Regions from separate parts of the Listeria marthii genome, predicted to be linked through region 2. Evidence: predicted binding sites of a transcription regulator. Region 2 holds the regulator's gene; each other region holds the start of a gene.
What was found. The regulator Rex, encoded in region 2, represses fermentation and respiration genes when NADH is low (regulators of the CRP and FNR family bind a similar motif). The targets are predictions, from matches to a motif close to TTGTGAAATATTTCACAA.

Region 1: a site for Rex is predicted at 5,694-5,711, ahead of qoxA (cytochrome aa3 quinol oxidase subunit II). Genes of this name have one in related genera too.
Region 3: a site for Rex is predicted at 7,922-7,939, ahead of pflB (formate C-acetyltransferase). Genes of this name have one in related genera too.

The regions. Positions count from the first base shown of each region.
Region 1 covers NZ_JAASWB010000004.1:197,118-207,860, forward strand. The annotation lists gene HCJ55_RS08670 (6-phospho-beta-glucosidase) at 1-23, opposite strand, end outside; partial or broken gene HCJ55_RS08675 (CapA family protein) at 247-1,364, shown strand; gene qoxD (cytochrome aa3 quinol oxidase subunit IV) at 1,417-1,749, opposite strand; gene qoxC (cytochrome aa3 quinol oxidase subunit III) at 1,751-2,362, opposite strand; gene qoxB (cytochrome aa3 quinol oxidase subunit I) at 2,350-4,329, opposite strand; gene qoxA (cytochrome aa3 quinol oxidase subunit II) at 4,347-5,453, opposite strand; gene HCJ55_RS08700 (hypothetical protein) at 5,842-6,036, shown strand; gene HCJ55_RS08705 (phosphomevalonate kinase) at 6,102-7,172, opposite strand; gene mvaD (diphosphomevalonate decarboxylase) at 7,162-8,133, opposite strand; gene mvk (mevalonate kinase) at 8,090-9,058, opposite strand; gene speG (spermidine N1-acetyltransferase) at 9,200-9,718, opposite strand; gene cls (cardiolipin synthase) at 9,734-10,743, opposite strand, start outside.
Region 2 covers NZ_JAASWB010000001.1:273,016-283,758, reverse strand. The annotation lists gene HCJ55_RS01460 (hypothetical protein) at 5-385, shown strand; gene HCJ55_RS01455 (Lmo2079 family surface lipoprotein) at 518-1,642, shown strand; gene tsaE (tRNA (adenosine(37)-N6)-threonylcarbamoyltransferase complex ATPase subunit type 1 TsaE) at 1,748-2,209, shown strand; gene tsaB (tRNA (adenosine(37)-N6)-threonylcarbamoyltransferase complex dimerization subunit type 1 TsaB) at 2,206-2,898, shown strand; gene rimI (ribosomal protein S18-alanine N-acetyltransferase) at 2,895-3,350, shown strand; gene tsaD (tRNA (adenosine(37)-N6)-threonylcarbamoyltransferase complex transferase subunit TsaD) at 3,347-4,369, shown strand; gene HCJ55_RS14005 (hypothetical protein) at 4,669-4,728, shown strand; gene HCJ55_RS01430 (alpha/beta hydrolase) at 4,929-5,888, opposite strand; gene HCJ55_RS01425 (ABC-F family ATP-binding cassette domain-containing protein) at 5,913-7,865, opposite strand; gene HCJ55_RS01420 (redox-sensing transcriptional repressor Rex) at 8,176-8,823, shown strand; partial or broken gene HCJ55_RS01415 (DUF4305 domain-containing protein) at 8,851-9,055, opposite strand; gene HCJ55_RS01410 (CPBP family intramembrane glutamic endopeptidase) at 9,057-9,743, opposite strand; gene groES (co-chaperone GroES) at 9,979-10,263, shown strand; gene groL (chaperonin GroEL) at 10,299-10,743, shown strand, end outside.
Region 3 covers NZ_JAASWB010000001.1:133,602-144,344, reverse strand. The annotation lists gene aroA (3-phosphoshikimate 1-carboxyvinyltransferase) at 1-781, shown strand, start outside; gene HCJ55_RS00740 (tetratricopeptide repeat protein) at 911-2,164, shown strand; gene reoY (proteolytic degradation factor ReoY) at 2,200-2,745, shown strand; gene HCJ55_RS00730 (DUF1405 domain-containing protein) at 2,833-3,429, shown strand; gene HCJ55_RS00725 (zinc metallopeptidase) at 3,515-4,198, shown strand; gene HCJ55_RS00720 (BaiN/RdsA family NAD(P)/FAD-dependent oxidoreductase) at 4,313-5,578, shown strand; gene pflB (formate C-acetyltransferase) at 5,624-7,903, opposite strand; gene HCJ55_RS00710 (serine hydrolase domain-containing protein) at 8,139-9,146, opposite strand; gene HCJ55_RS00705 (NAD-dependent malic enzyme) at 9,149-10,743, opposite strand, start outside.

The DNA.
Region 1 (10,743 bases), on a different contig from region 2:
TTAGGAAATTTTGATTCTGTCATTATGTCTAACTCCTCTCACGAATATAATTTACTTCTCCACTATAAAATATGTAATGCATTACATAGCAAGCAATAATTTAAATTTTTTTAAATTCGTCTTATTTTTTATGATTTCAAAGTTCACACTTTAGCCATTTTCTTCCTCAAAAGAGCCTGTTTTTGATAAAAGTCTTTTTCTCCACACTGATAGAATTAGTTAACTTTTAAATTAGGAGGAGAAAAAATGAAATCCAGAAAAAAAGGGATTATACTGATAGTGTCAATTATTTTAATTTTTTCCATTGGTTTATTAGTGAACACCATCATGACAAACAACAAAGAAACCGCTAAGCCAAAAAAGAAAACCGTCGTTGCTGTTAAAAAGAAAAAAGAGACACCGCCAAAACCAAAAGAACCATTTAACATTGATTTTACAGGTGATATTATGTTTGATTGGGATTTACGACCAGTTTTAGCAGAAAAGGGAATGGATTATCCTTTTAATAACGTTCGCGAGGAACTGAAATCGAGCGACTATACATTTGTTGATTTAGAAACAGCTATTACAACTCGAACAAAAAAAGTCCCTTACCAAGAATTTTGGATTAAAAGTGATCCTAGTTCTTTAACCGCTTTGAAAAATGCTGGGGTTGATATGGTTAATATTAGTAATAACCATATTTTAGACTATTACGAATCTGGATTGCTTGATACAACAGCGGCATTGCGCGCCAATAATTTAGCCTATGTTGGGGCTGGTAAAAATGAAGATGAAGCTTATCAACTGAAAGTAGCTGACATCAAAGGAAATAAAGTTAGTTTCATGTCGTTTTGCCACTTTTTCCCGAATACGGGTTGGATTGCCGACGAAGATACTCCAGGGTTACTAATGGTTATGATTTAAACCTTGTCGAAGAAAAAATCAAAGAAGAACGCGCAAGAAATAAAGATATTGATTATATGGTCGTTTATTTTCACTGGGGTGTTGAAAAGACGAATACACCTGTAGATTATCAAACCCAATACATGAAAAAACTAGTGGATGATAATTTAGTTGATGCGATTGTTGCCAGCCATCCACACTGGCTCCAAGGGTTTGAAGTTTACAAAGATGTTCCAATTGCTTATTCATTAGGTAATTTCTTATTCCCTGACTATGTTTCTGGTCATTCAGCAGAAACAGGGATTTATAAATTGAATTTTAATCAAGGTAAAGTAACCGCCCATTTTGATCCGGGTATTATTTCAGGCAATCAAATTAATATGCTTGAAGGCTCTTCCAAGACAGCATAATTAAATTATCTGCAATCCATTTCTCCAAATGCAACCATTAATAGTAATGGTGATATTTCCGCAAAATAAAAAAAGCTGATGCCAGGTTCGGTATACACCGTTCCATGGATCAGCTTATTTTTTATAACAAATGATTCATATGGCCAATTTCCATTACCCAATAAGAACCAATAACTACGACAATCGCAATAAATGCTGCGAATAAAATATTACCGATTTGGATTTTACCATCGCGGCCTTCTGTCATGTGCATGAACATCAGAAGCTGTAGGGCTGCCTGAATGAACGCAAAGATGAAAATAATAACTACCTTAACATTCGTTGTTAGCGTCGAATAAAGAGCCACCCAGACTGCTAGAAGCGTCAAAATAACCGATAGCGCAAAGCCAACAATATGCTTCCAAGGAATGCCACCTTCAGCATGTGCTGCATTTGATTTATTATTTTGTGTCATATTAGTTCACCATCCCTAGCAAATAGACACCGGTGAAAATGAAAATCCACACAACATCCAAGAAATGCCAGTATAAACTGGAAATAAATACTTTTGATGCTGTTTTTGGCGTCAAACCATGCATTTTAATTTGAATCAGAATAAAACTAATCCAGAAAATCCCGACCGTTACGTGAAGACCATGCGTCCCTAGTAGAACGAAGAATGCCGACCAGTAAGAACCGACTTGCATCGTAACGCCTTCCGTCACATAGTGTGCAAATTCATACAGCTCAAAGCCAACAAATCCCGCACCAAGAATCAATGTGATAATCGAGTAAATCGTCAACATTTTCACATTGCCTTTACGCATTTCACCAATTGCAAGACCGCACGTGAAGCTACTTGTTAATAGTAAAAATGTCATTATTAGGACTAGCCAAAGTTCAAACATTTCAGCTGGAGGATGACCCGCGTTCGAGCCAGCCTTTCTCATAACAAAGTAAGTTGCAAAAAGCGTCGCAAACAATGCAATTTCGGCGCCAAGGAAAATCCAGAAACCAAGAATATTTAATCGACCTTGTTCTGACCTATATTCAATGGGTAGATTTTTATTTGTTTCTACAGATTCCATGGGTTACCCTCCTTCACACCAGTCGCAAGTTCGCGCGCATTATGTTCTTCTGTTTCTTTGATTTCGTCCACTTCCACGTGGTAGCCGTCGTTATTTTGGAACGAACGATAAATCATACATCCTAAAATACCAACAAGACCAATAATTCCCATCCAATACCAGTAGAAGACTAGTCCAAAACCGGCAATGAAGAAGAAGACCGACATCACAAATCCAACCATCGTATTGCTTGGCATATGGATTGGTTTATAATTTTTATCATTTACATATGGATCGCCTTTTTGTTTTCTATTCCAGAAATCATCCAAGTCATTCCATTCAGGTAAAACAGCAAAGTTATATTTTGGCGGAACTGCGGAACTTGTAGCCCATTCAAGCGTACGAGCATCCCACGGGTCACCTGTAACTTCACGTTTAGAGTTTTTGTAGCTGTAGTAGATGTTGTAGCAAAGAACTAAGAACGCCACACCCATCAAGAATCCGCCCACTGTAGAGATAAAGTTAAGCGTTGTCCAGCCATCACCTTGAACGTAAGTGTAAATACGACGAGGCATACCATCAAGTCCTAGGAAATATTGCGGGAAGAAACAAACGTTAAATCCAACAACGAAAATCCAGAAGAACCATTTACCAATTTTTTCATTCAGTCTGTAACCGACCATTTTTGGATACCAGTATGTAAGCCCGGCAAAGCAGGAGAACACGGTTCCGGCAATTAATACGTAGTGGAAATGGGATACTAAGAAATACGTATTGTGATATTGATAATCGGCCGCAGCCATCGCAAGCATAACCCCAGTTACCCCACCGACAACAAAGTTAGGGATAAAGGCAAGCGACCAAAGCATTGGCGTTGTAAAGGTTATTCGCCCTTTGTACATCGTAAAGAGCCAGTTGAATATCTTAATCCCGGTCGGAATCGCAATCATCATCGTTGTAATGGAGAAGAAGGAGTTAACAAGCGCCCCTGATCCCATTGTAAAGAAGTGATGGACCCAAACTAGGAAACTTAGTAAAGAAATAACTGCCATCGCAGCAACCATCGCCGGATAACCGAATAATTTTTTCCTTGAGAAAGTAGAAATAATCTCTGAGAAAATACCGAAAGCTGGCAAAATAACAATATACACTTCCGGATGCCCCCAAACCCAGAACAAGTTGGCCCACATCATTGGAAGCCCGCCATTCGTGAGTGTGAAGAATGCTGTCCCAAACAGTCGATCAAATGACATTAAAGCAAGCGCCACTGTTAAAACTGGGAAAGCGAAAATAATAATCAAACTTGTAATTAATGAAGACCAAGTAAACATTGGCATTTTCATCAACGTCATACCTTTTGTACGCATTCTTAAAATCGTCACGAAGAAGTTAATCCCCGTCATCAACGTACCAATACCAGCGATTTGAACACCTAGAAGATAGAAGTTAATTCCATATCCAGCGCTAAAATCTGTCGCAAGTGGCGCATAGTTTGTCCAACCAGCATCTGGCGAACCACCAATTACGAATGATAAGTTAAATAGCATCGCTCCCATAAAGAACGTCCAAAAACTTAAGTTGTTTAAAAACGGAAATGCTACATCACGCGCACCAATTTGAAGTGGTACGGCAATGTTCATCAAGCCAATGATAAACGGCATCGCCATAAATAAAATCATAATCGTTCCGTGCGTAGAAAATACTTCATTGTAATGCTGTGCGTCTAAAAATTTCATATCCGGTAAAGCGAGCTGGGTACGCATCATTAGCGCATCCACACCGCCACGGAAAAACATTAAGACAGCAGCAAGCAAGTACATAATACCTATTTTTTTATGATCAACGGAAGAAATCCACTCTTTCATGAGCCACTTCCATTTTTTTGTATAAGTTAGTAACGCAACAACACCAATACTTACAAGTACGATAGAAATTTGCGCACCTAAAATCATCGGGTCACCAGTTACGATAAACTCATTCCATTTCATGCCTTATGTCCCCCCTTTTACTTCCCTGCGTCATCCGATTCTTTTTTATTGAATTCATTTGTTTGGATGTCTTCTTCCATTTTCTTCATTTCGTCTTCACGGTGTTTGTCCTCATGGTAACCTTCACCATTTTTAATAATTTGTGGCTTCATATCATGACGCTCAAATTGCGGATTAGTTACTGTAACAGGACGAACCGGAAGCATTGGTTTGTCAGAAATGGTCGATTTTGTGTTTGGATTATGTGGATTTGTCATCTCATAACCAAAACGTTTGTAGGCATAGAAAACATACTCTGGATCAGCTGCAACATCAACAAATGCTAAATGCGTACCAGAATAAGTTTTTTGCTTAGAGCTTCCAGGAATTAACAGACGGTCATAGATGTCTTGCGTAATAACTGGTGAGCTAGCTTTTGTTTCTTTTGCCCATTTTTTGAAATCTTTTTCAGATTGAGCTACTACATCAAAGCGTTGATCTGCAAAACCTTCGCCGTTGAAGTTTGCGTTACGACCTTTGTATGTACCAACTTCATCTGCTTGTAAATATAAATTCATCGTCATGCCAGACATCGCATATTTTTGTCCACCTAATTGCGGAACCCAAAAGCTTGTCATCGTATCTGCGGAAGTTAATTTGAATAATACAGGACGGTCGGTTGGAATGTTTACATAGTTCACCGTTTCAATCGACTCATCTGGATAACTAAAAATCCATTTCCAGTCTGCACTTGTTGCGTAAATAATAATTGGATCTTTATGCGAAGTCACTTTTGGTGCTTCTTCCCCTGCATAAATTGTTTTTACCGTCGGAATAGCTAGAGCAATAACGATAGCCACTGGAATCAATGTCCAAAAAATTTCCAGTTTTTTACTGCCATGCATATCTGGCTCGTAGTTTGAAATGTCTTTCCGTTCGCGGTATTTAACCAACATAATTGTAAACAATACAAAAATCGTCAAAACAATAACCAGCATAAATATAATCGAATAAATAATTAAGTCCGACTGACCTTTAGCAACTGGCCCTTTTGGATTAAGTACCGTCAAGTCACCACAACCACTTATAAGGCCGGTAACCCCAAGTAGTGCCGTGAGTAGCAAAGATTTAAGTACCTTTGACACCCGAATCCCCTCTTTTCCTTTTGATGTTTTCTAATGTGTATTTTTGCGCAAAAATACCATTACCGGAGTGCTGAAAGAAGCTTTTTAGAACTCCTATGTAACTGAAAAAATGCCTTTTACTATTTAGTTCTTTTAAAAAAACTCACAAACTTTTTTAAAACTGATTAGCATTTTTAAAATCACTATGTTCATACTCTAACTCATTATATCTGATTTGATATCTTAGTTCAAAAACCTGATATATTAAATATTTCACAAACTTTTATTCTGTTCACTATTCCCTAGATTGTGAAATTCGAAACAAATGGGAAATGATTTTTATATGAAAAGTTGTTTTTCATGGTATATTAGTTTTGTCGCATACTTTAATTCCACAAGGAGTGGTTGGGTGAGTAAAAAATTAAAGATATTTCGAATGATTGAATTAATAATTGGAATTATAGGTATTGTTTTACCATCCATATTATATTTCATGGATATTCTTTCTGGTGCAGAATCTGGCATTTTGACAGTTGTTGGTGTGGTTATTTTTAATCATGCAGCTGATTTATCTAATAAAGATAAGACGGAAAAAAAGATTTAGTAATCAAACTAAAAGCCGAACAACTTTTATGTAAAAGTTGTTCGGCTTTATTAGTGATATCTCCATTATTCAGTAATTTGAACTCTCCCTGTATGGAAAGGTAAATGTTTAATACCAAGCGATTCCCACTCTTGAACTAGTTTTTCGGCGAGTTCTTTCGTTTTTGAGAAAGCTATTCCGCAATCTCCGCCACCAGAACCGGAAGATTTTCCTGCGCCGCCCATATTTTCGGCTGAGTCTGCTAGTTCTTTTAGCAAGCTCGTTTCAATGTTGACGCCCGCTTTTGTTCCAAGTTCTTGAAGAATACGACGATTTTCTTTGATTGATGCATAAAGCAATTCTTCGTTTTTCGTATGGAAAGCTTGAATCATTTGCTTCATGATTTCGTTATTTCTAGTTAAGAAATGTTGATAATTTTTGCTATCTTCTTGTTTAAACGCGTGAATTTGCGAAACAAGTTTGCCAGTACTCACAGGTGTACCCGTCCAACCAACTGAAAATGTTGAAACTGGTTCTTCTAATGTTTCGATTTGTAGCATCGGCCATGGTTCTTTCATAAACCATTCCAGTGATTTATACGCTAAACGATGCTTCACCCATTCTTGATCGAATGTTGTATACGCAATCCAGCCGCCGTACATACAAGATGCAATGTCACCACATGAACCGTTTCCTTGAACGACTAAATGGGAAAGTGCAGCTAGTTTAAATTTTTTCAGCATGGATATTTCTGGATGGAATTTCGTCATCAGCGCGTTGATTACAGCTACCGTTGCGGCTGCGCTTGAACCTAGTCCATATTTTGCGCCAGATTGATCGATTAATTCTGTTTCAATGACCATTTTCACTGGAGTTAGCTCGATGCCTTCTGATTTTAGGAACGTTGTCGCGATATTGATTGCCTCAGCTGTAAAAGTCCAATGTTCCCCGTCTGGTTTAAGTTCGCCGCCGATTGGCCATGAAACTGGATTTTCATAATGTGGAATCCATAATTCATTGCGCTCACTATCTTCTAGCGTTAGCGTTATATAACGGTTAACCGCAGTTAGAATGGCTGTGTGACCGGATTCTACAACCGCATATTCACCAGCAACATATAATTTTCCGGGTATTTTAACCTGTAGTTTATTTTTCATCTGATATAACACTCGCTTCCTTACCAGCGTGGCAAATTAGAACGTTTTTAGCCAAACCTGACAACTTCTCTGCTACGATATTTTCATTTTCACGTTCACAAATCACTTTCACATTAGGGCCGGCATCCATTGTAAAATAAGCTGGTATGCCATCTTCGCGCAATTCTCTAACGGCGTCCATTATTTCAAGTGACTGTGGTTGAAAATAAGTGAAGGGTGGCTCTGCGCCAAGTGTTGTCGCATGCATTTTCATGCCGTTTCGCTCTGTGATTTCGCCAACTTTGATGAAATCTTCGTCCAAAATAGCTTGTTTCATTTCTTCCAAATCCGTCTTAGCAGCAGCTACCCAGTTTTCGAAAAACGGGGATGTTTCAACGGTTAGACGCATGCCATCACGGCTAGAAACTTTCTTTTCTTTGTCCGAAACGACTGCGACTACAAGGGACATTTTATCACATAATTTGTTAGTAAAAGGTACCGCGAATGAATCACTGCCATCAGCAAGCTCGCCTTTTTCCCAAATAACGAAATCGCCAAAAATCGAACGAGAAGCAGATCCAGAGCCGAATCGAGCCAGTCTGGAAATATATTCTTTTGTATCGTTTCTGCCTGCTGCGCTCGACCCTGCAAGCGCAAGCGCCGCAAATGCCGATGCCGATGAAGCTAGTCCGGCCGCAGTTGGTACGTGATTTTCGGAAATGATTTTTGCTTTTGCTGTTAAGCCGAATTCTTCACGCATTTTATCTATAAAACGAGCTACTTTTGCATCCGTTTTTTGTTCATCGTTAAGAATAAATGTATCTTGGGATAGATTTTTGTCCCATTCTACTGTTGTTTTTGTATAAAATTTATCTACCGTGAAGGATAAACTGCTATTTGCAGGTAGAATCAAGTGTTCATCGCGTTTTCCCCAGTATTTAATTAGCGCCACATTCGTGTGTGCGATGGCTGTCGCTCTCATAACTACCTTCTCCAATCGTAAAAATCCATTCTTGTGCAGCTCCAGCATCATGAAGCGCCTTCGTTATTTTTTCAGCGATTTCTTGATTTTTTGCTACAGCGATAATACATCCACCACGACCACCGCCTGTAAGTTTTGCCCCGTCTGCGCCACTACTTCTAGCTACTTTAATTAATTTCTCTAAACTGCTATCGCTTACTGTCAAAGTTTCCAAATAAGTTTGTGCTTGATTCATTGCAGCACCAATCTTCACAGTGTCTGCATCGCCTTCTAAATGCGTCTTTATTTCCCGGGAAATATCGCCGAGTTGCTTAATTATTTTACCGATTTTAGCTTCGTTTTCTTTGTATAACACTTGAACATCCTTAACCGCGTCTCTCGTTTCACTTGGAACACCTGTGTCCGCTACGACGAACGTGATTTTTTTAGGAAAGCTCATAATTTCTAGTTTTCGATCTCGCTCGTACCAAACTGGCTTTTCACTAACAACCGTAATGGCATCAACACCACTAGCATTACCGTGAGCAATTTTTTCTGCCGCATTAACAATTGCTAATAGTTTTTTAGAGTCTAATTCTTGATTGAAATATTTATATAAGCCGCGCGCAATACTTGTTGCTACTGCGGCACTTGATCCTAATCCTCGTCCAATTGGAACGCCTGACATAACATGAATAGAAACACATTCACCATTACCAATTTTGTTTAAAACGTCTACAACTAATGCTTTGATTCCCGCTAAGAAATCAGGCATATCTTCTAAATCACCTGTAAAAAATGCCGAAGAGAATTTGGTTTTTGTAGAAGCTTCTACATTTGTCGTTACTACTGCTTGTGTAAATGGGACTGAAATTGCCGGTTCTCCGTATACAACTGCATGTTCTCCGCATAATATCATTTTAGCTGTCCCAATGCCTGTAGCCAATGCACGCCAATCCTTTCTCCATCAAAATAATACAAACTTTAATACTTCATGATACCATAATTTTTTCACTAAAACCTTATTATAGAACTTTTTTTGACCCAAAACAATGACTGGCGCAACTTTTCCCGCGCCAATCACCTTTTAAATATCCATTTCTTGATATTGTTGTTGGAAAATACACATTCGAATCGCATCGTGGTAAGTTCCATCAACAAAAAATTCATCAATTAGTTCGCCTTCACGAATAAAACCAACTTTTTCATAGATGTGAATTGCTTTTTCATTTACTTTATCAACGACTAAATATAATTTATGCAGATTTAGTACGTGAAAAGCATATTTCATCGCGAGTTTTGTGGCAGACACAGCATAACCGTGTCCCTGAAACTTAGGATCAATAATAATTTGAAATTCCGCTCTTCGGTGAATATAATCAATTTCCATTAACTCGACTAATCCAACCATTTGGCCATCTAATTCTAAAATAAAACGGCGTTCTGACTGATCGTGAATGTGCTTATCATATAACTCCTGAAGCTCGACAAATGCCTCATATGGCTCTTCAAACCAGTACGACATAATCTTCGCATCATTATTTAACCGATGAACAAATTTCAAATCTTCTCGTTCAAGCGGTCTAAGTTTTAAATCTCCACTCATTTTTCCACTCCTAAATTATAAAATTGGTGATAGTAAACTGGATAGAACTTCTTTTATACGCGTAAACAATGGCTTATTCTCCATGTCTTTCATCGTAAATAATCGGCTATCTTCAAAATCTTTCTTGAAATCGCGCTTTAAATGATGCATAGCCTCGCTTTCATCATATAAAAACACCATTAATTCATGATTCAATCTAAAGCTACGAACATCAAAATTCGCAGTCCCAATAGCTGCACGCGTTCCATCCACTAACATTGCCTTCGCATGAACAAAAGAGTCATCGGCGTAGGCATACATTTTCGCGCCTGCCTCAATCATCGTTTTCACATAAGCATTACTTCCGTGGAATGAAATCCCGCGATCGCCTTTTCCAGGAATGATAACCCGTACGTCAACGCCACTCATTGCAACCCGGCGGATAACCGCAAGCGATTCCTCATCAGGAACAAAGTAGGGCGACACAATCCAAACTGACTCTTTAGCGGAATCAATCAAATCAAGCATCGAATCGCGAACCCATTTTTCTTTATCGTATGGTCCGCCGTATATGACCTGAGCCCATTCGTCGCCCATATCAACTGGAGAGAAATACTGTTTTAATCCGGTTTCGCTGATAAATCCGTCGGCAGCGCCAGCTCGATTTTCCATATAAATCCAATCGTTTAGGAAAGATTCTTGGAGTTCGATTACGGCTTGACCGGTGATTTTAATATGCGTATCGCGCCAAACACGGAAATCAGGCGTATTGGAACGGTATTCTTCCCCAATGTTGAGCCCACCCGTGAAGCCTATTTGCCCGTCAATCACGACAATTTTACGGTGATTTCTTAAATTGGCCGTTCTTACAATCCACGGCGAGGAAATTGGATCAAAGGCGTGAATACTAACACCAGCTTCTTTTAAAGGGGCCAAAAAGGCTTTATGGAGCTTACTTGAACCTAGTCCATCAAACATAAATCTAACTTCAACGCCAGATTTCGCTTTTTCTACCAAAATATCGCGAATCTCGGTAGAAATTTCAT
Region 2 (10,743 bases):
CGCGATGACAGGTTTTAGAAAAATAATGTTGCCGGTTTTACTAGTAGTACTATTTTTGGCGGGCTGTAATAAGGAAGAGGTTCCTGCTTTAGTCCTTGATGGATCAGTAACTGACACTAGTTTATTGGAGAATAATAAGCAGTTAACAGTCAATGGAACGTTAACATGGAATGGTGAAAAAAATAATTATGCCAGTGAAGTTATCGTCACCGTAAGTAGCAATACTTCCGTGACTAACGCAACAACTGGCAAAACGATGAAACTAACAGATATTAAAGATGATGACACAATCAAAGCCGTATTCCCACAAGGAACAGATATTACTTCACCAGCTCCTGGAAAAGTGTCTGAAAATGCTACTTCTATAAAAGTAACTCCAAAATAAAACGTGCCTTTTTCAAAAGGGACGTTTTTTTGATGTGATTTGTGACAGACTTATGAACACTTCGGAAAATGGCTTGTTTTCAGTACTTTATATGTGTTAATTTTAATGTATCAACTAAGTAGGAGGAGAATAATGAAAAAAGGGATTTTACTTTCAATTCTGTTAGTTTTAGCATTAGTAATTAGTGCATGTGGGGAAAGCGCAGAAGAAAAAGCAGCAAAAACACCACAAGGGAAATTTATTCAAACATTAAAAAATGGGAAAAATGCTCCGGATAAGTCTACATATACTACTACGATGGGTGTAACAGATATCCAAATACCAAGTGACGACTCTAGCTCGCAAATGATTGGTATCCTAAAAGATATTAAACTATCTGTAACGACTTCAACGGATAAAAAAGCTAACAAGACAGAAACAAAAGCCAATATAAAATCTACAAATAATATGTTACCATTTTCCATGGATTTAAATGTTTTATCGGATTTAGAGTCAGGAAATTCATATATTCCACTTAAATCTATCGTTAAACCTGACGCGTCATTACTTAGCTTTTTAGATCAAGCGACAGGTGGCATGTGGTCAAAAATTGACACAGAAATGCCCGGTTTGAAAGATAAGTATATTAGTACAGAAGAATTAACGAGTTTATTAACAGATGGCACTGAAGTGAAGATTGATGAAAAAGCGTATGAAGGTGCTAGAAAAAATATCAATGAAAAAATAACAAAACTATCAGAAGACTATTTCCAAGGTTTGGAAAAAGATCGTTTTAAAGAAGCAGAAGATGGTACAATCACGGTTTCACTTAAAAAAGAAGATGTTGTAAAATTACTAACAGAACTTCGTGAATTAATGAATGAAGAAGCAGTAAAAGCGGATTTCAAAGTAATGACAGAAAGCCAAGGTTCAGATCAAGTAAAAGACTTTGACACACAGTATAGCGAGCTACTAACAGGCCTTAAAACAGCTGCTGATAAGTTACTAGATGATAAAAAACTAATGATTAATTTCGATATTGCTGTAAAACCAGGAAAAGATAATACATTAGATACATTAACTATTAGTGGAAAAGTAGAAGATACATTAAACAATACGAATCCAGAGTCTATCAGTTTTAAACTAGAAACAAAAGCAGAAAAATTTGTTCCAATTTCTGATTTCCCAACAAAAGAACAAATTCTTTCTAAAGAAGAGTTAACTTTAATCATAAGCGATTTTGCAAGACAAATATATATAAACAGTGGAGTTTACTAATTCACTGGAAAGACGCAGCGGCTTAGGTCGTTGCGTTTTTTTGATTTTTATTTTGGCGCAGCTTTGTGGTATGATATGTAGAGAAAATGATGGACGGGTGAGCTAATGGAATTCGAATTAATAATGACGAGTGAAGCAGAGACAAGACTTCGCGCAAAACAACTTGGTGAACAACTGGCAGCTGGAGACGTGATTTTACTTGAAGGTGATCTCGGCGCTGGAAAAACTACTTTTACAAAAGGACTTGGTGAAGGTCTTTTGATTCCGCAAATGATTAAAAGTCCGACATTCACTATTATTCGCGAATATAAGAAGGGGCGTTTGCCGCTTTATCATATGGATGTGTACCGCTTGGAAGATACTTCGGCTGATGAACTTGGCTTGGAGGAGTATTTCTACGGAGCGGGTGTTAGTGTGGTTGAATGGGCGCAGTTTGTTCGCGAAGATTTGCCAGAAGAATACTTGGAAATCAAGCTTTTTCATATAGATGAGAATACGCGCAAAATGGTTGTGAAGCCAGTTGGGGAAAGGTACGAGCAACTTGCGATGGAGGTTTTTGGGAAATGATACTTGGGATGGATACGTCTTCAGATACGATGACGATAGCGCTTTTTAATGATGGGCTAGTTATCGGCGAATATACAACGAATTTGAAAAAAAATCATAGTGTACGCTTACTTCCGGCGATTGCGGCTTTAATGGAAGAATGCGGCGTAAAACCTGCTGATTTAGAAAAAATTGCTGTGGCAAAAGGGCCGGGTTCTTATACAGGACTACGAATTGGCGTGACTGTCGCGAAAACAATGGCCTGGGATGCGGGAATTCCAATTGTAGGGATTTCTTCTTTGGCACTTTTAGCAGAAAATGGCTTGTACTTTCCTGGAAAAGTGGTTGCATTAATGGATGCGCGCCGTGGCAATGTCTACGCGGGGGTTTATCAAGCAATCCAAGGTAAAATGGAGAATGTCGCTGCGGACGGTCATATTGCGCTTACCGAATTAGTAGAGCAATTTACTCAAAGTGACGATACAATTTTATTCGTGGGAACGTTGACGGAACAAATTCAGCTAGCAGTGACCGAAATTCTTGGTAAACGGGCGATTTTTGCTCTGGCGGATTATACGTATTCGCGGGCTAGTTCGCTTGTAAAATTAGCGGCGAACTTGGACGGCGAACCAGCGGACAATTTCGTCCCAGACTATTTAAAATTGGCAGAAGCGGAAAGCAAATGGTTGGAATCGAGGGGTTCCGAGTGAGTTTGGAAGAAGCCTTAATATTTCGAGAAGCAACGGTTGCTGACTTAAAAAGTATTATGAATGTGGAAAATGCTGCATTCACGGTACCTTGGACAGAAGCGGCTTTTCGGAATGAATTTATTATTAATCAATACGCCTATTATTTACTTGCGGTTTATGAGGAGCAGGTAGTAGGCTATGCGGGCGTTTGGCTTGTTTTAGATGAAGGGCACATTACGAATATTGCGATTCATCCAGATTATCAAGGCAATCATTACGGCGAGGCACTTTTGCGGGAAATGATTCGAGTTGCAAAAGAGCGTGGAGTTGTTCGGATGACGCTCGAAGTTCGCGTATCCAATGATGTAGCACAAGGACTTTACAAAAAATTAGGATTTCAAGATGGCGCCATTCGGAAAAACTATTATCCGGATACGAAAGAAGATGCGCTAGTGATGTGGGTGGACTTATGAAAAAAAATACATTAATTCTTGGGATAGAATCTAGCTGTGACGAAACAGCTGCTTCTGTTGTGAAAAATGGTAATGAAATTATATCGAGTGTGGTGGCTTCGCAAATTGAAAGTCATAAACGATTTGGCGGGGTCGTCCCAGAAATTGCATCAAGACATCACGTAGAGCAAATTACGCTTGTGATTGAAGAAGCCTTAAAACAGGCGAATGTGACGATGGATGATTTGGACGGGGTCGCTGTGACAGAAGGGCCAGGTCTAGTTGGCGCACTGCTTATCGGCGTGAACGCAGCCAAAACGCTAGCTTTTATGCACAATTTACCTTTAGTTGGCGTGCATCATATCGCTGGCCACATTTATGCAAATCGTTTTGAAACAGAATTTAAATTCCCATTATTGTCGTTAGTTGTCAGCGGCGGGCATACCGAACTTGTTTTAATGAAAGCAGATAATGAATTTGAGATTATCGGTGAAACAAGGGACGATGCGGCTGGTGAAGCTTATGATAAAGTGGCGCGCACACTTGGCCTTGCATATCCTGGCGGCGTGCAAATTGATAAACTTGCCAAAGATGGCGAAGATACTTTTCATTTTCCGCGTGCGATGATGGATGATGGCTCATTTGATTTTAGTTTTAGCGGCTTGAAGTCTTCCTTTATCAATACACTCCACAATTTAAGACAGCGCGGCGAGGAGCCGAATCCAAATGATATGGCGGCGAGTTTCCAAGCAAGTGTCGTGGATGTTTTAGTAAGCAAAACGATTCGGGCAGCTAAAGAGTACGATGTCAAACAACTGCTTCTTGCGGGAGGCGTTGCAGCGAATCAAGGTTTAAGAGAACGACTTATTCAAGAAGTAAAACTAGAACTTCCAGACACAGAACTGATTATTCCACCGTTATCGTTATGTGGTGATAATGCAGCGATGATTGCAGCTGCTGGGACAGTGAGTTTCTTGCAAGGAAAACGTAGTAATTTTGATATGAATGCAAATCCAGGATTATTGCTGGAAGATATATGAAAAAGCGCGCGGGATTTTTCGTTCCGCACGCTTCGGACTGCAGTGAAAGTGAACAATTACTTTCGCTGCAGTTTATTTTTATTAGATTTATTCAAGGTTAATTTTCCGATTATGCCTCTAAAATACAACTTTCGCACCAACTCTTTTTCTAAAGATACTGGCATGTTATAATTGTGAAGCAAGCAAGTTTATGGTGGTGCACCAGCCTTTTTCATCCGGAAAGTAGGTGGTGCTTATGTTGTTTTTAGGCGTTACCTGGAAAGGATAAACGTGTGACTGTTTTCGAGAGTCTTACGCTGATGATTGCTTTTGCAGTCTTAATCGTAACGATCATGAACAGCAAAAATGACAAAAAATAAAAACCACTCATAAGCCTGACAGCTAGTGGTTTTTAAATAAATCATATAAAAGGCTGTCACCATCTTAAATGGTGTTCGCGAGGGAGTCATGTTGACGCATGGCTCTCTTTTCATTTATATGGTAACACATTTAGTTATTATTTGCCAAGTTTTTCCTCTGTATAACTGATAGCATATAGTTCTTAGAAAATCGCTAGTTTTCACATCGTTTTATTTAAAAATTGGCGTACTTTTTCTTCGTATGTTTTTGGATCTACCGTGAATGCTTGGCCGTGTTCGGCGCCTTTGACAATCCATTTTTCTTTATAGCTATTCGTAGCGTCATAAAGTTCGTCCACCATATAAGTAGGAACGAAAGCATCTGAATCACCATGAATGTAGAAAATCGGTAAGTCTGTTTTAGCGACTGCATCAACGGCACTTGCTTCGCTGAAAAAGAAACCTTCTTTCACTTTGTTTATTAGACTAGCTGTTGGGATAATTGGGAAATTCGGCAAATGGAACATGGCTTTTAATTGATAGGAAAGTTCAGCATCCATCGAAGTATAGCCGCAATCCGCGATAACACTTTTTACTTGTTTTGGTAGTTTTTCGCCGCTTGTCATAAGGACGGTGGAGCTGCCCATGGAAACGCCGTGGAGTGCGATTTCTGTGTTGGTTCCATTTTTATCGATTACTTGATCAATCCATTGTACATAATCTTTGCGTTCGGGCCAGCCGAAACCAATATTTTCACCTTCACTTTCGCCGTGTGCTCTGGCATCAGGCATTAAAACATTGTAACCAAATTTTTCGTGATACATCCGTGCTAGGCCAGCCATCTCAACTTTACCACTTTTGCCACGATAACCGTGGGCTAAAATGATTGTCGTATTAGATGGTTTATCGGCTGCTAAATAATTAGCAACAAGTTTCAAATCGTCGGCTGAGGTTTCAGTCCATTGCGTGAGATTTTGCTTTTCCATCCAAGCGACATTTGCCTCGCGATTTTTCTTCGCCAGTTTGGCCGTTTCCGTTGTTTCGTCTGTTGTTGCTGTATCGTCCATGCTGGAATTGTCACGCGCTAAAGCATAACTATATAAGTAAAAACTCGCACAAATGGTAATAATGACAAGTAAGCTAACGATAATTGAACCAGAAATAATTAAAATCTTTTTCATTATTTGCTCCTTTTTTTATGCAGATTACATGGATTCCAGTTCTTCGCTTATGGTTTCCCATTCTTCCATGAGTTTTTCGCCGTCCGCTTTCACCGCGTCCAGCTCTTGTGTGATTTCAAGGGCTTTTTCATGGTCTTGGAAAACTTCGGGTTTGGTTAATTGGAGCTCAAGTTCGGCGATTTTTTCATCGGTCTGTTCCATGGCTTGCTCTACTTCTTCAAGTTTTCTTTTTCGTTGTCGAAGTAGTTTTTGCTGTTCTTTTTCTTCTTGGTAGTTTAATTTCCTGACGGAGGCGGTTGTTTCGACTTGTTCGCCTTTTTTGCGGCGGTCTTCAGCATCAAGTCGTGCTAGTTCTTTTGCTTCCGCTAATTTTTCTTGGTAATAATCGTAATCTCCTAGGAAAACAGTCGCTTTTTCCGGGGCCAATTCGACGATTTTCGAAGCTATCCGGTTAATGAAATAACGGTCATGGGAAACGAACAAAATCGTCCCTTCAAAATCGATTAAAGCTGCTTCTAACACTTCTTTACTTTCAATGTCTAAATGGTTGGTTGGTTCATCGAGAATGAGGACATTGGCTTCAAGTAAAGTGAGTTTAGCAAGCGCGAGTCTCGCTTTTTCGCCACCGCTGAGTGATTGGACATTTTTTAGCACATCGTCATCTGAAAATAGGAAATTACCAAGTGTTGTTCGGACATTAACTTCATTTAATTCAGGATAATCATCCCAAAGTTCCATTAAAACGGTTTTGTTGGAAGTTAGTTTGGCTTGTTCTTGGTCGTAGTAGCCAATTTTCACGCCAGCGCCAAAGTGAAATTCGCCGCTTAGAGCTGGAATATCGCGAATAAGTGTTTTAAGTAGGGTAGACTTGCCGATTCCATTTGGGCCAACGAGTGCAAGGCTATCTTGGCGTTTCATTTCGAAGGTTAGATTGGAAGCAATGCGCTTGTCTTTTGCATAACCAATGCTTAGCTGATCTACCATTAAAACATCCTTACCGGTTTGCTTTTCAAATTGGAAACCAAAGTGAGCGGCTTTTTCATCCCCTTGAGGTCGACCGAGCACATCCATTTTTTCTAATTGTTTTCTTCGACTTTGCGCGCGTTTAGTTGTGGATGCGCGAACGATATTTCTTGCGACAAAATCTTCTAGTTTTGCAATTTGTTTTTGTTGTTTATCGAATTCTTTCCACATTTGTTCCAGTTTGGCTTGTTTTTGACTGACAAACGAACTGTAATTGCCTTTGTAGTGATCGATTTTGGTGCGGCTGATTTCGTATACTTGGTTAACGACTTTATCAAGGAAGTAGCGATCATGGGATACGATAAGTAAGGAGCCGTGGTAGTTTTGTAAATACGTTTCTAGCCATGCTAACGTTTCGATATCTAAATGGTTGGTCGGTTCATCGAGAACAAGAATGTCTTGTTTAGCAAGCAACAATTTGGCCAGTGCGAGCCGTGTCTTTTGCCCACCACTTAAAGAAGCAATCTCCACTTCATAATCATCAGGATAAAAGCGCAAACCATTTAAAACAGAGCGGATTTCAGCTTCATACGTATACCCGCCAATTTCTTTAAAGGTATGCTGCAATGTATCGTAATCCGTCATCAATGCTTGATATTTTTCCGGGTCATTATATAGTTCTGGTTCGCCGAGACGAAGCTCCATTTTGCGCAAATCAGCTTCCATTTTTCGAAGTGAGTCAAACACGCTAAGCATTTCATCCCAAATAGTTTTGGAAGACTCTAGCCCAGTGTTTTGCGCCAAATAGCCAATTTCGACACTTTTAGGTTTGGAAATGGTTCCGCCGTCATAGCTCATTTTGCCTGCGATGATTTTAAGTAAAGTAGATTTTCCTGCGCCATTTCTGCCAACTAAAGCAATTCGGTCACCAGTTTTTACTTCTAATTTAATATTATCTAAAATTACTTCTGCACCGAAGAATTTAGAAATTTGCTGAACTTGTAATAATATCATAATCTCTCTCCTCGAACGTTCTCCCTACTAGTTTATCTTAAAAGCCAAGTAATCGCAATGAGATAGCCAATTGTTCACGAATCAGTTAGTTTGTGAAAACACTCGCATTATTTGTGATTTTAGCGTAGAATAGAAAAGAAGGACTGCACCGGATATTTTGCGGGACAAAACCTTACTTGAAAGTTATGAGCAAAAAGTTTGTGCATTCCTTGTGAAATGTTTATAGTATATAAGCAAGCATGTGAAAGGAAGTACAGTTCACAAAAGCTTCAACTTCAGAAAAAATTTAAAAGAAGAAGGGACAGAAGGCATGATGGAGGAAACAACTAAAATTCCACAAGCGACAGCAAAACGCTTACCATTATATCATCGTTACTTGAAATACCTAGATGAGTCAGGTAAGGAACGAGTATCATCAGCGGAATTAAGTGAAGCGGTGAAAGTTGATTCAGCGACTATTCGACGTGATTTTTCGTACTTTGGCGCATTAGGTAAGAAAGGATACGGGTATAACGTTTCATACATACTCGACTTTTTCAGCAAAACACTCAGTCAGGACAAACAGACAAATGTTGCACTTATCGGTGTTGGTAACCTAGGGACAGCATTATTACATTATAATTTCATGAAAAACAATAATATCAAAATCGTTGCTGCATTTGATGTGGATCCAGCGAAAGTAGGTAGTGTTCAACAAGATATTCCGATTTATCATTTAAATGATATGGAAGAAATTGTTCGTGAAAACGGTGTGGAAGTAGTTATTCTGACAGTTCCAGCTGACGAAGCACAAGTAACGGTAGATCGTTTAATCGAAGCAGATGTTAAAGGTATCCTAAACTTTACACCAGCTCGTATCAGTGTTCCAAAACAAGTTCGTGTGCACCATATCGATCTTACAACGGAATTACAAACGTTAATCTATTTCCTGGAAAATTATCCAGCGAAAACAGAATAAAAAAACCTGTAGAAGGTAAGCTAAAACTTACTTTCTACAGGTTTTTTTTACGTCTTCTCAGTCCGGTAATAATCAAGCCGATACCAATCCCAAAATCCATTAATGTCATTATAATAAGTATATAAGCAAGGATATCATAACCATATTCAGCTACACGAACAATAACAAAATATACAAATACAAGACCAAGCGCAAAATAAAGAAAACTTTGCTTAATTAATGAATTTTTCATATTATCCTCCAATTATTCCGAGACTCAAAAGCAAAACAATCGTGTTCATCAAAATATGAGCGCCCATCGAAACCACAATCCGTTTCGTTTTCGTATAAAGAAAACAAAGAATCAGTCCGATGACAAAATAAGTCAGTAAAAAGGAAATATCCCCATGAAGCAGTCCAAAGAAAAGCGAACTAATAACCGCAGCCACATGAATATTCATGACATTGCTCAGCCCACCAAAAACCACTTTTCTAAATACAAGCTCTTCTAAAATTGGGCCTAGAATGGAAATGAAAATCAAGAAAATCGGTGCAGCTTTTGTCAAATCAACTAGTAATTCCGTATTTGCAGACGTGCTCATGTCCCCAGAAATCATCGTAATAATAATGCTACAAATAATTTGCGCTACATATAATCCAATGACACCACCGATAATCCAAACGATACTAAATAGTGGTTTCGTTTTTTCACCGAGTTCAATTTTATTTTCTTTTGGTTTTCTATAAAGCATCGGAATGATAATAGCCAGCGATAAAAGATTAGAAAATATCGACCAAATAACCATTCCATAAGCCGCAGCATCTTCCGCCGAAAGGGAAGTGACACTTAATAAAATATGTTGAACAATTGGAATTCCAATAGATGCAGAGAACAGTAATAACAAATAAACTAACACAATCGTAATATAACGTTTAGCCAAAAAAGACGCATCCTCTCTAAAAACAAAAATCATGCTAAATTGCTTCAAACAAGCGGAAATAGCTCTCCTTATTGTACTCGTTATCAAGCTTTACCGCAAATAAGAATTCTTCCATTTTTTAAACGTTTTTGCTTGCAATTTTTATTCAGTTTGGTATCATAATAACTGTATTAGCACTCTGATGTGTCGAGTGCTAAAATGAAAAATGTAATTATATCAGAGGAGGTCATTTACATTGTTAAAACCATTAGGAGATCGTGTTGTAATTGAAGTACTTGAAGCAGAGGAAAAAACAGCGAGTGGGATTGTATTACCAGACTCTGCCAAAGAAAAACCGCAATCAGGGAAAATTGTTGCAGTCGGTTCAGGTCGTGTTCTAGAAAACGGAACAAGAGAAACACTTGAAGTTGCAGAAGGTGACACAGTAATTTTCGCAAAATACTCTGGAACAGAAGTAACGTATGAAGGAACTGACTATCTGATTTTACGTGAAAGTGACATTTTAGCAATTACTAAATAATTTTAAAAAAAGAAATAATCGGAGGGAAATATAAAATGGCAAAAGATATTAAATTTAGTGAAGATGCTCGTCGTGCCATGTTACGTGGTGTCGACCAATTAGCAAACGCAGTAAAAGTAACGCTTGGCCCAAAAGGTCGTAATGTTGTTTTAGAAAAGAAATTCGGTTCTCCGTTAATTACAAATGATGGTGTAACGATTGCAAAAGAAATCGAATTAGAAGACCCATTTGAAAACATGGGAGCAAAACTTGTATCTGAAGTTGCTTCTAAAACCAATGATGTTGCTGGGGACGGAACTACAACAGCTACCGTTTTAGCGCAAGCAATGATTCAAGAAGGCTTAAAAAACGTAACAGCTGGAGCAAACCCAGTAGGCGTTCGCCGCGGTATCGAAAAAGCCGTAGCAACAGCTATCGAAGAATTAAAAGCTATCTCTAAACCAATTGAAAGCAAAGAGTCTATCGCTCAAGTTGCAGCTA
Region 3 (10,743 bases), 140 kb from region 2:
GAAAAGTGCGATTATTTTCGCAGCATTGCAAGCAGAAGGTGAAACGATTATTCATGAAAAAGAAAAAACGCGTGACCATACCGAGCACATGATTCGCCAATTTGGCGGTGAAATTGAAATGGATGGTTTAACAATTCGCGTCAAAGGCGGCCAAAAATTCACTGGACAAGAAATGACCGTGCCAGGTGATGTTTCTTCCGCGGCATTCTTTATCGTGGCTGGTTTAATCACGCCAGGCAGCGAAATTGAACTAACGCATGTTGGCTTAAATCCTACTAGAACAGGGATTTTCGATGTCGTAGAACAAATGGGTGGCAGTTTAGAAGTAAAAGATTCCAGCAGAAGTACCGGGAAATTAGCAGGTACGGTTGTGGTTAAAACGAGCGAGTTAAAAGGAACAGAAATCGGTGGCGATATTATCCCTCGTTTAATCGATGAAATTCCGGTTATCGCACTTTTAGCAACGCAAGCAGAAGGAACGACAATCATTAAAGATGCGGCTGAATTAAAAGTCAAAGAAACGAACCGTATTGATGCTGTTGCTACGGAACTAAACAAAATGGGTGCCGATATTACGCCAACCGAAGACGGCTTAATTATCCGCGGGAAAACACCACTTCATGCGGCCAATGTAACAAGTTACGGCGATCACCGCATTGGGATGATGCTACAAATTGCTGCACTTCTTGTGGAGGACGGCGACGTGGAGCTAGAACGCCCAGAAGCAGTTTCTGTTTCCTACCCGACTTTCTTTGAAGATATTAACTCCCTTTTAAAATAATAATGACTACCAGTGCTGAGTGCGAAAACATCGGCGCTGGTATTTTATTTCAGAGAGGCAATCACTTTTTCTTATGAGCAAAGTAATGGTATAATAGAAAAACGACTTATTATTAAAGAAGGTGCCGAAATGGAATTAGCTAATAAAATGTTACATGCGTTAGAGCATGAAGATATGGTGCTTGCGAAAAAGTATTTTGATGAAGTAGTGCAAGCGGGAACAGATGAGGAACAATACTATTTAGCAGAAGAATTATTTGCACTAGGATTTTTAGATGAAACAGAAGATTTATATGAACTTCTGTTAGCTAAATACAAGGATGAAGGCGAATTGCTTGTCCGAGCAGCCGAGGTCGCACTTGAAAAAGACGATATCGACTCTGCGCAAGATTATTTAGAAAAAGTGAACAAAGAAGATGAAGCATATATTGAAAGTTTGCTCGTGTTAGCTGATTTGTATCAGATGCAAGGTTTGTTTGAAGTAAGTGAGCAGAAATTACTCGAAGCCAAACAAATCGCGCCAAATGAGCCGATTATTGATTTTGCACTAGGGGAATATTATTTATCGCAAGCGAGATTTGCGTCGGCGGTACAGTCTTATCAAACGGCTGTCGAAGCTGGGTTAACGATTATTTCGAACGGTGCTGTGTCCGTCTATGAACGGATTGCCGAAGCGTTTGCAGCTAGTGGGGCGTTTGAAGAAGCGTTATCTTACTATGAGCGCGCACTCGAAGACAAAGAGTCGGTCGATACACTTTTCGGGATGGGTTTAACGGCTTATCAGGCCAAAGATTACACGAAAGCGATTCACGCGCTGGAACATTTGCGCGAACACGATCCATCGTACACAACGCTCTATTCTTATTTAGCGAAAAGTTATGAAGAAAATGGCGAACCGGAAAAAGCGATTGCGGTACTCAAAGATGGTTTAACGCAAGATGAATTTAATAAAGAAATGTTCCTAGAAGCTGGGAAACTGGCTGTTACACTGCGTTTACCAGAAGAAGCAGAAGAATTTTATCGTCAGGCGATCGTGCTGGATGAGGAATATTCGGAAGCGATTATGCAACTGAACAAATTATTACTTGCGAAGGAAAACTATGAAGGGGTCATCGAATTAGTAGAAGGCCTTGGGGAAGAAGTTGTTTCCGAACCACAAATTTTCTGGGACGTAAGTGTTGCATATCAGGAAACAGAACAATATAATAAAGCAAAAGCAAATTATGAACTGGCTTATCCACATTTTACAAATAATCCTACGTTCTTAAAGGAATACGGTTTATTTTTAAGAGAAGAAGGCGAACACGCGAAATCACAAGAAATTTTGCGTAGCTATTTGGAACTTGAGCCAGAAGACACAGAGATTTTATCTTTAGTTGATTAAAGGCTAAAAAGAATACAGGAAGGGACTGAGGAAAGATGAAGGCATCCATTTCAATAGACGAGAAGAAAGATTTTATTCGCTGGTTTTTAAATAAACACCAGATGAAGACTAGAGAAGCAATGTGGGTTTTAAATTATATTGCTGGCCATGATCAAATTGTAAAATATGTTCATTTTGTTGATAATTTGGAAGGGTGTGCGCGTGGGCTTTCACTTAGTGCTCACGGCGTTGAATCCGAGCCGTTCCTATTTTTTAAAGGTAACATTATGACGACTGATCCAGAGAAAGCATTTCACGATATTCGTTTGAATTGGGACGAAGAGTTATATGTCGAACTTCATTTTGAAGAGGCAATGAGCTCTCCCGAATACGCACTTGTTCGTGAAGACAATCCTTTTACAGCGCTGAAACTTGCTGATGAGGAGAAGGAAATGGCGGACGCACTTATTTATCAATCGGTGCACCAATTTTCAAGAGAGAAATTATTGCAACAAATTGATGAGGCGCTTGATACACGTGATGAAGCAACTTTTCATAAGTTAGTTCGAATTTTACAGCAAATGGATACGGAAAAAGAATAAGGGATAAATCCTAGTGAGTAGGGAAATGGTGTGAAAGTCGCGTTGTTTCCTTGCTTTGCTAGGATTTTTTTAAGGAGCTGGGATACATTGTTATATAGTTTGCTCGCAAATCGGGCCTTTTTACGAGTACTTTTTTTCGGGAATTTACTTGGAGCGATTTATGGATACATATGGTATTTACCGCAATTACAAATAACAGAGCCGCGTTTTTGGCTGTTTGTGCCAGATAGTCCAACGGCAATTCTGTTCTTTACTTTGGCGCTAGTTGCTTTTATTGGGAAAAAGCACTGGCCTTTGATGGAGGCGCTAGGATTTGTTTGTTTAGTGAAGTATGGTTTGTGGGCAGTTGGGATGAATATTTTTTATATGGTTGATCAAGGGATGCTAGTTTGGGGCTCTGTGGTGTTAATTTTGACGCATGGTTTTATGGCAGTGGAAGGTATTCTTTATGCACCGTTTTATCGTTTTCGGATTGGTCATTTTATGATTGCAGCTGTTTGGGTATTTCATAATGATGTCATTGATTATTTATTTGGGCAAATGCCGATTTATATGGGACTTGAAAAATTCTTGCCGGAAATTGGCTACGCGACTTTTTGGTTAACGGTTGCGGTTTTGTGGTTTGTATATGAAAAAACCATAAAAAAAGGTCACCTTACATTAGAATTTCCTCATGATGAGTGAAAGAGGTTGAGTCTTAGTGGTAGTTAATTTATACTAAGAGATAAGGATATTCACTGAAAAAAAGTAGTAGGAGGAAGATGATTAGATGTCGTTTAGTCAGTATATTATTTATTTTATTATCGTCGCGGCAATCCCACTTTGGGCACAATATCGGGTAAAAACTACCTATGCACATTATTCCAAAGTTGGTGTAGCAAACGGTTTAACTGGTGCCGAGGTTGCACGTCGTATTTTGGATACAAATGGATTAACGAATGTTCCTGTTCATGAAACAAAAGGAATGTTAAGTGACCATTATGATCCTCGAAAAAAAGCGGTTTTTCTTTCTGAAGCTAACTTCCGCGGGCGTTCTATCGCCGGGGCAGCAGTCGCAGCCCATGAAGTAGGACACGCGATACAAGATCAACAAGATTATGCGTTTATGCGTTTTCGTTCGGCGCTTGTTCCGATAACGATGTTTAGCTCCAATATTTCATGGGTGTTCTTGATTATCGGAATGCTCGCAAACTTTGCTAGTTTCATGTTACTAGGGATTATTTTGATGGCAGTGGGCGTACTATTCCAATTAATTACATTGCCAGTTGAATTTGACGCTAGTAAACGAGCACTCGCTCAATTAGAGAGCGGCGGACTGGTTGCATCATCAGAACTTCCACAAGCGAAAAAAGTACTAAGTGCCGCTGCAATGACGTATGTTGCTGCGATGGCTGTAGCTGTACTGGAACTTCTAAGATTACTACTTATTTTTACGAATATGAATCGAAATTAGATTTTAAAAAACAGACCTGAGAGCTTTCTCGGGTTTTTGTTTGGTGAAAAAGGCTTGGCAGTGAACGCAATGCTTGCTATACTTATACTCGGATAAAAACAAAGGAGCGGGACAATGGATTATGATGTAATTGTCATTGGTGGCGGACCATCAGGACTTATGGCGGCTATCAGTGCAGCCGAGAAAAATAAACGAGTACTATTAATTGAAAAAGGGCCGAAACTGGGACGTAAATTAATTATGTCAGGTGGCGGACGTTGTAATGTAACGAACAGACGACCAGCAGAAGAAATTATAAAGCATATTCCAGGCAATGGTCGCTTTTTATATAGTGCGTTTCATGCGTTTGATAATGAAGATATTATTCGCTTTTTTGAGAAACTAGGTGTGGCTCTAAAAGAGGAAGACCACGGCAGAATGTTCCCTGTATCGAATAGCGCACGTTCTGTTGCCGAGGCGATGATTCAGCGGATGGAAAAGCTTGGCGTAAAAATCTACATGCAAACAGCTGTAAAACAAGTTGATTACGAGGATGGACATGTTAAAGGTGTGACGCTCAAAGACGGCCAAGAGATTTCAGCTAGCGCGGTAATTGTCGCAGTTGGCGGTAAATCTGTTCCTCGGACAGGCTCGACTGGTGACGGATACGCTTGGGCGAAAAAAGCGGGACATACTATCACAGAGCTATATCCGACAGAAGTGCCGATTACATCCAGCGAACCTTTTATTAAGCAAAAAGTGTTACAAGGGACGTCGCTTCGAGATATTTCACTATCGGTTTTAAATGCAAAAGGCAAGCCGATTATTACCCATCAAATGGATATGATTTTCACGCACTTTGGTGTATCAGGACCAGCAGCGCTTCGTTGTAGCATGTTTGTGCTTCGCGAATTAAAGAAAACGGGCGCGGGTACGGTGAAGATGCGTCTTGATTTATTCCCGAATGTGTCAGCTGGGGAACTTGCAAAAGATGTGTATAAATTATTAGAGGAAAATCCGAAGAAAGCATTGAAAAATTCTTTAAGTTCGCTTTTACAAGAGAAAATGTTGTTGTTTTTACTTGAAAAAGCAGAACTAGATGAAACGGCTGAATATAAACAAGTGAGTCCGAAAAAAATCGAGCAGTTTATTCAGTTATTAAAAGATTTCACTTTTGAGGTGAATGGTACGCTTGATTTTGAAAAGGCATTTGTAACTGGTGGTGGGGTTTCTGTGAAGGAAATCAAGCCGAAAGAGATGCAGTCGAAGTTGATGGAAGGACTATTTTTCTGTGGGGAAATACTTGATATCAATGGTTATACAGGCGGATATAATATTACTTGCGCGCTAGTGACTGGACATACGGCAGGAGCTTACGCAGCGGAAGTTTCGAACGCATAAAAAAAGTACCAAATCTGTTTTTCGCAGATTTGGTACTTTTTTATTTTAACCGATTAATTTTTCGTGGAACATTCTTTGGCAAAGTTCCATTTTTTGTTCTTCGTTTAGATCTTTGGTGTTTAAGCAGTAGCCGCTGATACGTAAGATTACTGGGATGCCGGCTTTGATTTTTTCGATTACTTCTTCGTGGTTAAGAACGTTCAAGTTGATATGTTGTCCGCCTTTTGTAAAGTAACCGTCAAGAATACCAACTAGGTTATGATGTTGTTCTTCGGTTGTTTTACCGAACATTTTTGGAGCTCCTTGGATAGTTAAGGAAATTCCGTCATTAGCATAGTGGAATGGTAATTTAGAAAGACTTGCAAGGTTATCTAAGAAACCACCTTTTGCTTTGTTTGAAGGGTTTGCTCCTGGGCTGAAGAATTCTGGTTCTTTGATGATTTTACCATTTTCATCGAATACAGGTCCTTTATGCACTGGGGAGTTACCACATTGTTTAGAGTAAGCAACGTTAGAAGTGATTGTTAGAACAGAAACGGTTGCTTCGCTATCTTTGTAAAGTTTATGGGAGTCTAGTTTGTCTTTGAACATTTTAAGGACCATTACAGCGATGTCATCGGCACGGTCGTCATTTTCACCGTAACGAGGGAAGTCGCCTTCTACTTCATAGTCATATACAAAGCCATCTTCGTCGCGGATAGTTTTTACTTTGGCGTGTTTAATCGCACTTAGGCTATCTACAACGTTAGCGAATCCACAAATACCGAAGCCCATGTTGGCTGTTACTTTGGATGGTAAGAAGGCCATTTGCATACTTTCGTAGTTGTATTTGTCTGTCATAAAGTGAATGATGTTCATTGCATCAACGTATGTGTCTGTTAACCAGTCCATTGATTTATCGAATTTTTCTAGTACTTCTTCGTATCCAAGGTATTCGGTTGTAATTGGTTCTACAACGTTGAATACTTGGTTTTTGTGAAGGTCATCTTTACCACCATTGATTGCGCCAAGAAGACATTTAAGGACGTTAACACGAGCACCGAAATATTGTAGGTTATGTGTTTCGCCTTTGTCTTTGTCTGCTTCTGGGTTCAGTGGGCTAACACAACAGCTGATACATTGCATATCGCCGTAGCCTTCTTCTTGCATTAATTTATCATTTTCGTATTGAATGGAGGAATGTTTCACGCTCATTTTCATACAATATTCTTTAAAGCTTTCAGGTAAACGAGCATCCCAAAGGACAGTTAAGTTAGGTTCTGCGGAGTTTCCTAAGTTATCTAGGCAGTGTAAGAAACGATAATCTGTTTTTGTCACACGATGACGACCGTCTGCGCCCATACCAGCCATAGAAGTTGTAACGAAAGTAGGGTTGGAAGCGTAAAGTTCGTTATAACCATCTGTTCTTGCAAAACGGACCATTCGTAATTTAAGCGTTAATTGTTCGATTAATTCTTGTGCATCGAATTCGGTGATAATGCCTTTTTCTAAATCGCGTTGGATGTAGATATCAAGGAAAATCGGAATACGACCGAATGAGCTTGCAGCACCGTTTGCTTGTTTGATAGAAGCAAGGTAGCCCATGTAAGTCCATTGTACAGCTTCGGTTGCATTTTCAGCTGGACGACCAAGTTCTAGACCGTATTCATTACCTAAAACGATTAAGTCTTTAAGTGCTTTGATTTGTAACCAAATTTCTTCACGTAGACGAATATTTTCATCAGAAGAAATGGCAATTTTTTTCAAGTCTTGTTGTTTTTCAGCGATTAAACGATCTACGCCGTATAGAGCTGGTTTTTGGTATAAGCCGATGATTCTTCCGCGTGAGTATGCATCTGGAAGGCCACTAACGATATGGGAGTGACGCGCACGTTTGATATCGTCTGTATATGCTCTAAAAATACCATCATTTGCAGTCGAGCGATTTTTTACGTAAAAGTCGTGTAATTCTTGGTCGATGGAATAGCCGTTGTCAGTTAAACATTGTTCCGCAGTTCTAAGACCGCCGTTTGGCATAAATGCTAATTTGAATGGTTTATCTGTTTGTAAACCAACGATGACTTCATTTTCTTGGTCAACATAGCCTGCTTTGTGCGATGCAACGTTTGATACGATAGCGTTATCCATATCGAGCACGCCACCTTTTGCATCCATTTCTTCTACTAGTTTATTTATTTTTTCATTTAGTTTAGTTGTTCTTGGTGTACTTTTTTCTAAGAAGCTTTCGTCGCCATCGTAAGGAGTGTAGTTATCTTGGACGAATTGTCCTACACTAATGCTTTCTTGCCATGCGGTTCCTTTAAAACCATCCCATGCTTTTGTCATTATAATTTCCTCCTTCAATTGTGTTCCTTTTCACTTAAAGCCAGAAACTAGTCTTTAGAATCTTTCTTCATTGAACAGCATACTCCTTTGTGAAAATGAAAACAATATAAAACGAGAAAGAAAATAAATTTCTTTTATATAACTAGAAAAGGCTTTCAAAGGCTGTGTTAATACAGTTTTTTTGTCGAAAATATGGCGGGAGGCGAACGGCAGAAAAAGAAGCCTAGCTAATATGCTAGACTTCCTTTGTGTTTGAAACTTCTTCTAAAAAAGTGTCGACAATGCTGTCACGCTTATCAACGAAATTTGGGTTGGCGCGGCTTGGGTGGACACGGTTAGAAAGAACGATTAAGCTGGCATGGTGTTTTAAATCGAGTACCATGAAAGTTCCAGTGAAGCCGGTGTGATATAAAACAGAATCATCGCGCAGATCCCAGCCTAGCCCGCGACTTCGGTTGAGGCCAGGAGTATGATTGGTTTGCATGAGCTGTAACATTTGTTCGGATAAGATTGGCGACCCGTGCTGCAAAATAAGCGCATCGCGGAACTTGGAAAGATCAGCTAGCGTACTAAAAAGGCCTGCGTGACCGGTGCCTGATTTGGCTGTCCAAGCTTTGAAATCATGGACATCACCTTGGATTAAGCCGCGTGTTTGATCAAGTTCAGTTGGGATGACTTGTTTTTTATTTGTTGGATGAAACCCTGATTGAGTCATTTTTAAGGGTTCTAGAATATGTTTTTGAATGGTTTGTTCATAATTGCCGTCGATTTTGCTAATTAAATAACCTAGTAGTAAGAAGTTAGCATCAGCATAAGTGACTTCCGTTCCGGGTGGATTAACTTGTTTAGTCGCGTACACATAACGCATTACATCTTCGGGTGCATTCATTTGGAAGTTAGGGATATTTTGTGCGAGCCCAGAGCTATGTGTGAGTAAATGCATAATCGTAACATTATTGTACCGGAAATCTGGCAAATACATTTGAATAGGGTCGTTTAATTGGAATCTTTGTTGTTCGATAAGTTGTAAAATACGAGTAGTCGTAGCAATTACTTTGGTCAAAGAAGCGATATCATAAATGTTTTCTGTTGTTCGTGGTAAGATTTCTGCTTCTGGAAAAACAGCTTTTAACCCCATGATGTTATTTTCTTCCAGATGATTAGTTTTAATTTGATAACTAATTCCGGGAGTGGAGCCGTTTTGGACGAGTTGATCTAGTGATTGCTTCGTTTTATAGAACATAACTAAACTCCTTTATAAGTAGGTTGCCACATTTCAAGCTCTACGGCTTCGGTGACGTTGGTTAATTTCGTTTGCTGGATGTTTTCTTTTATTGCTTGATTGGCGACAGCAATTGCTACTGCGCGGGACGTTTCGCGAAGGGTGCGGACATGTGGTAAAAGGGCAGCACCGGGTTCGTTTGGCGAAATTTGCTTAGCGACAGCCATTGATGCGGCAGCGAGCATGCCGTCGGTAATATATTTGGCGCGGGTAACAAGGGCACCAAGTCCAAGTCCTGGATAAAGTAGGGCGTTGTTTGCTTGGCCAATTTCATAGGTAGTATGTTGGTATTCTACTGGTTTAGACGGGCTTCCTGTGACGATAAGTGCTTTTCCATCGGTCCACTTAATCAAATCTGCGGCAGTTGCTTCGGCTAATTTGGTTGGATTAGAAAGTGGTAAAATTGCTGGTCGTTCGGTATGCTCCGCCATTTTTTTGACGATGCTCTCTTTGAACGCGCCAGTAACGCCAGAACAGCCGATTAGCATGGTTGGATGAACAGCTTCAACTAAATGTTCTAGTGTATCTACCGGCGTATTTTCCCAGTCAGAAGCGGGATGCGTATATTTCTTTTGGCCAGCAGTTAAATCAGTCATGTGATCAAGGACTAAACCATTTCGGTCAACTAAGTAAAAATGTTTTCTTGCAGCGTCAAAAGAGAGGCCAGTTTCGCGCATTAATTGTCCGCTAAGTTGGTCAGCGATACCAATACCAGCAGTTCCGGCACCAAAAATAATAATCTTTTGTTCGCTTAAGGGGATGCGAGAAACTTGAATAGTGGCAAGGACTGCGGCAACGACCATCGCACCGGTTCCTTGAATATCATCATTAAAAGTACAAATTTCCTCGCGATAATTATGCAAAATACGACTTGCATTTGCGCGCCCAAAGTCTTCCCAGTGAAGGATGGCTTTTGGGAAAACGCTTGTCATTGCATCGACCAATTGAGCGATAAATGTATCGTATTCATTTTCTGAAAGTCGGGGACGTTTATTGCCTAAATAGCGTGGATCCTCAAGGAGTGTTTCGTTGTTTGTACCAGCGTCAATCACAACAGGGAGCACGCGGTCTGGTGCAAGTCCAGCGGCAACCGTATAAACAGCTAATTTGCCTACAGCGATTTTGACACCATTCACGCCCCAATCTCCAATCCCTAGCACACCTTCACCATCTGTAATTACAATCATATCGATATTCGGATTGTTTTTAGCATAGTTTTCAATCGATGCACGTAGTTTTTCTGGAGCAAAAGCATCGATAAATAAAGCTTCATCTGGAGCATTATAGTCTGTATGATAATGGATTACAGCATCGCCAATTGTTGGCGTGTAAATAAGTGGTAAATACTCGGTGACATTTTTAGTTACAACATAATAATAAAGTGTGCGATTTTCATTATATAAGTTGGTTAAAAGTTGATGTTTATGTAAAGCTGTTTCTAAGTTTTCTATTTGATATTCGATGCGCGCGGCTTGTTGTTCGATTGTTTCGATAATTGGTGGCAGTAATCCGTCTAAGTGATAGCTTGCCCGTTCTTCATTTGTAAAAGCAGTTCCTT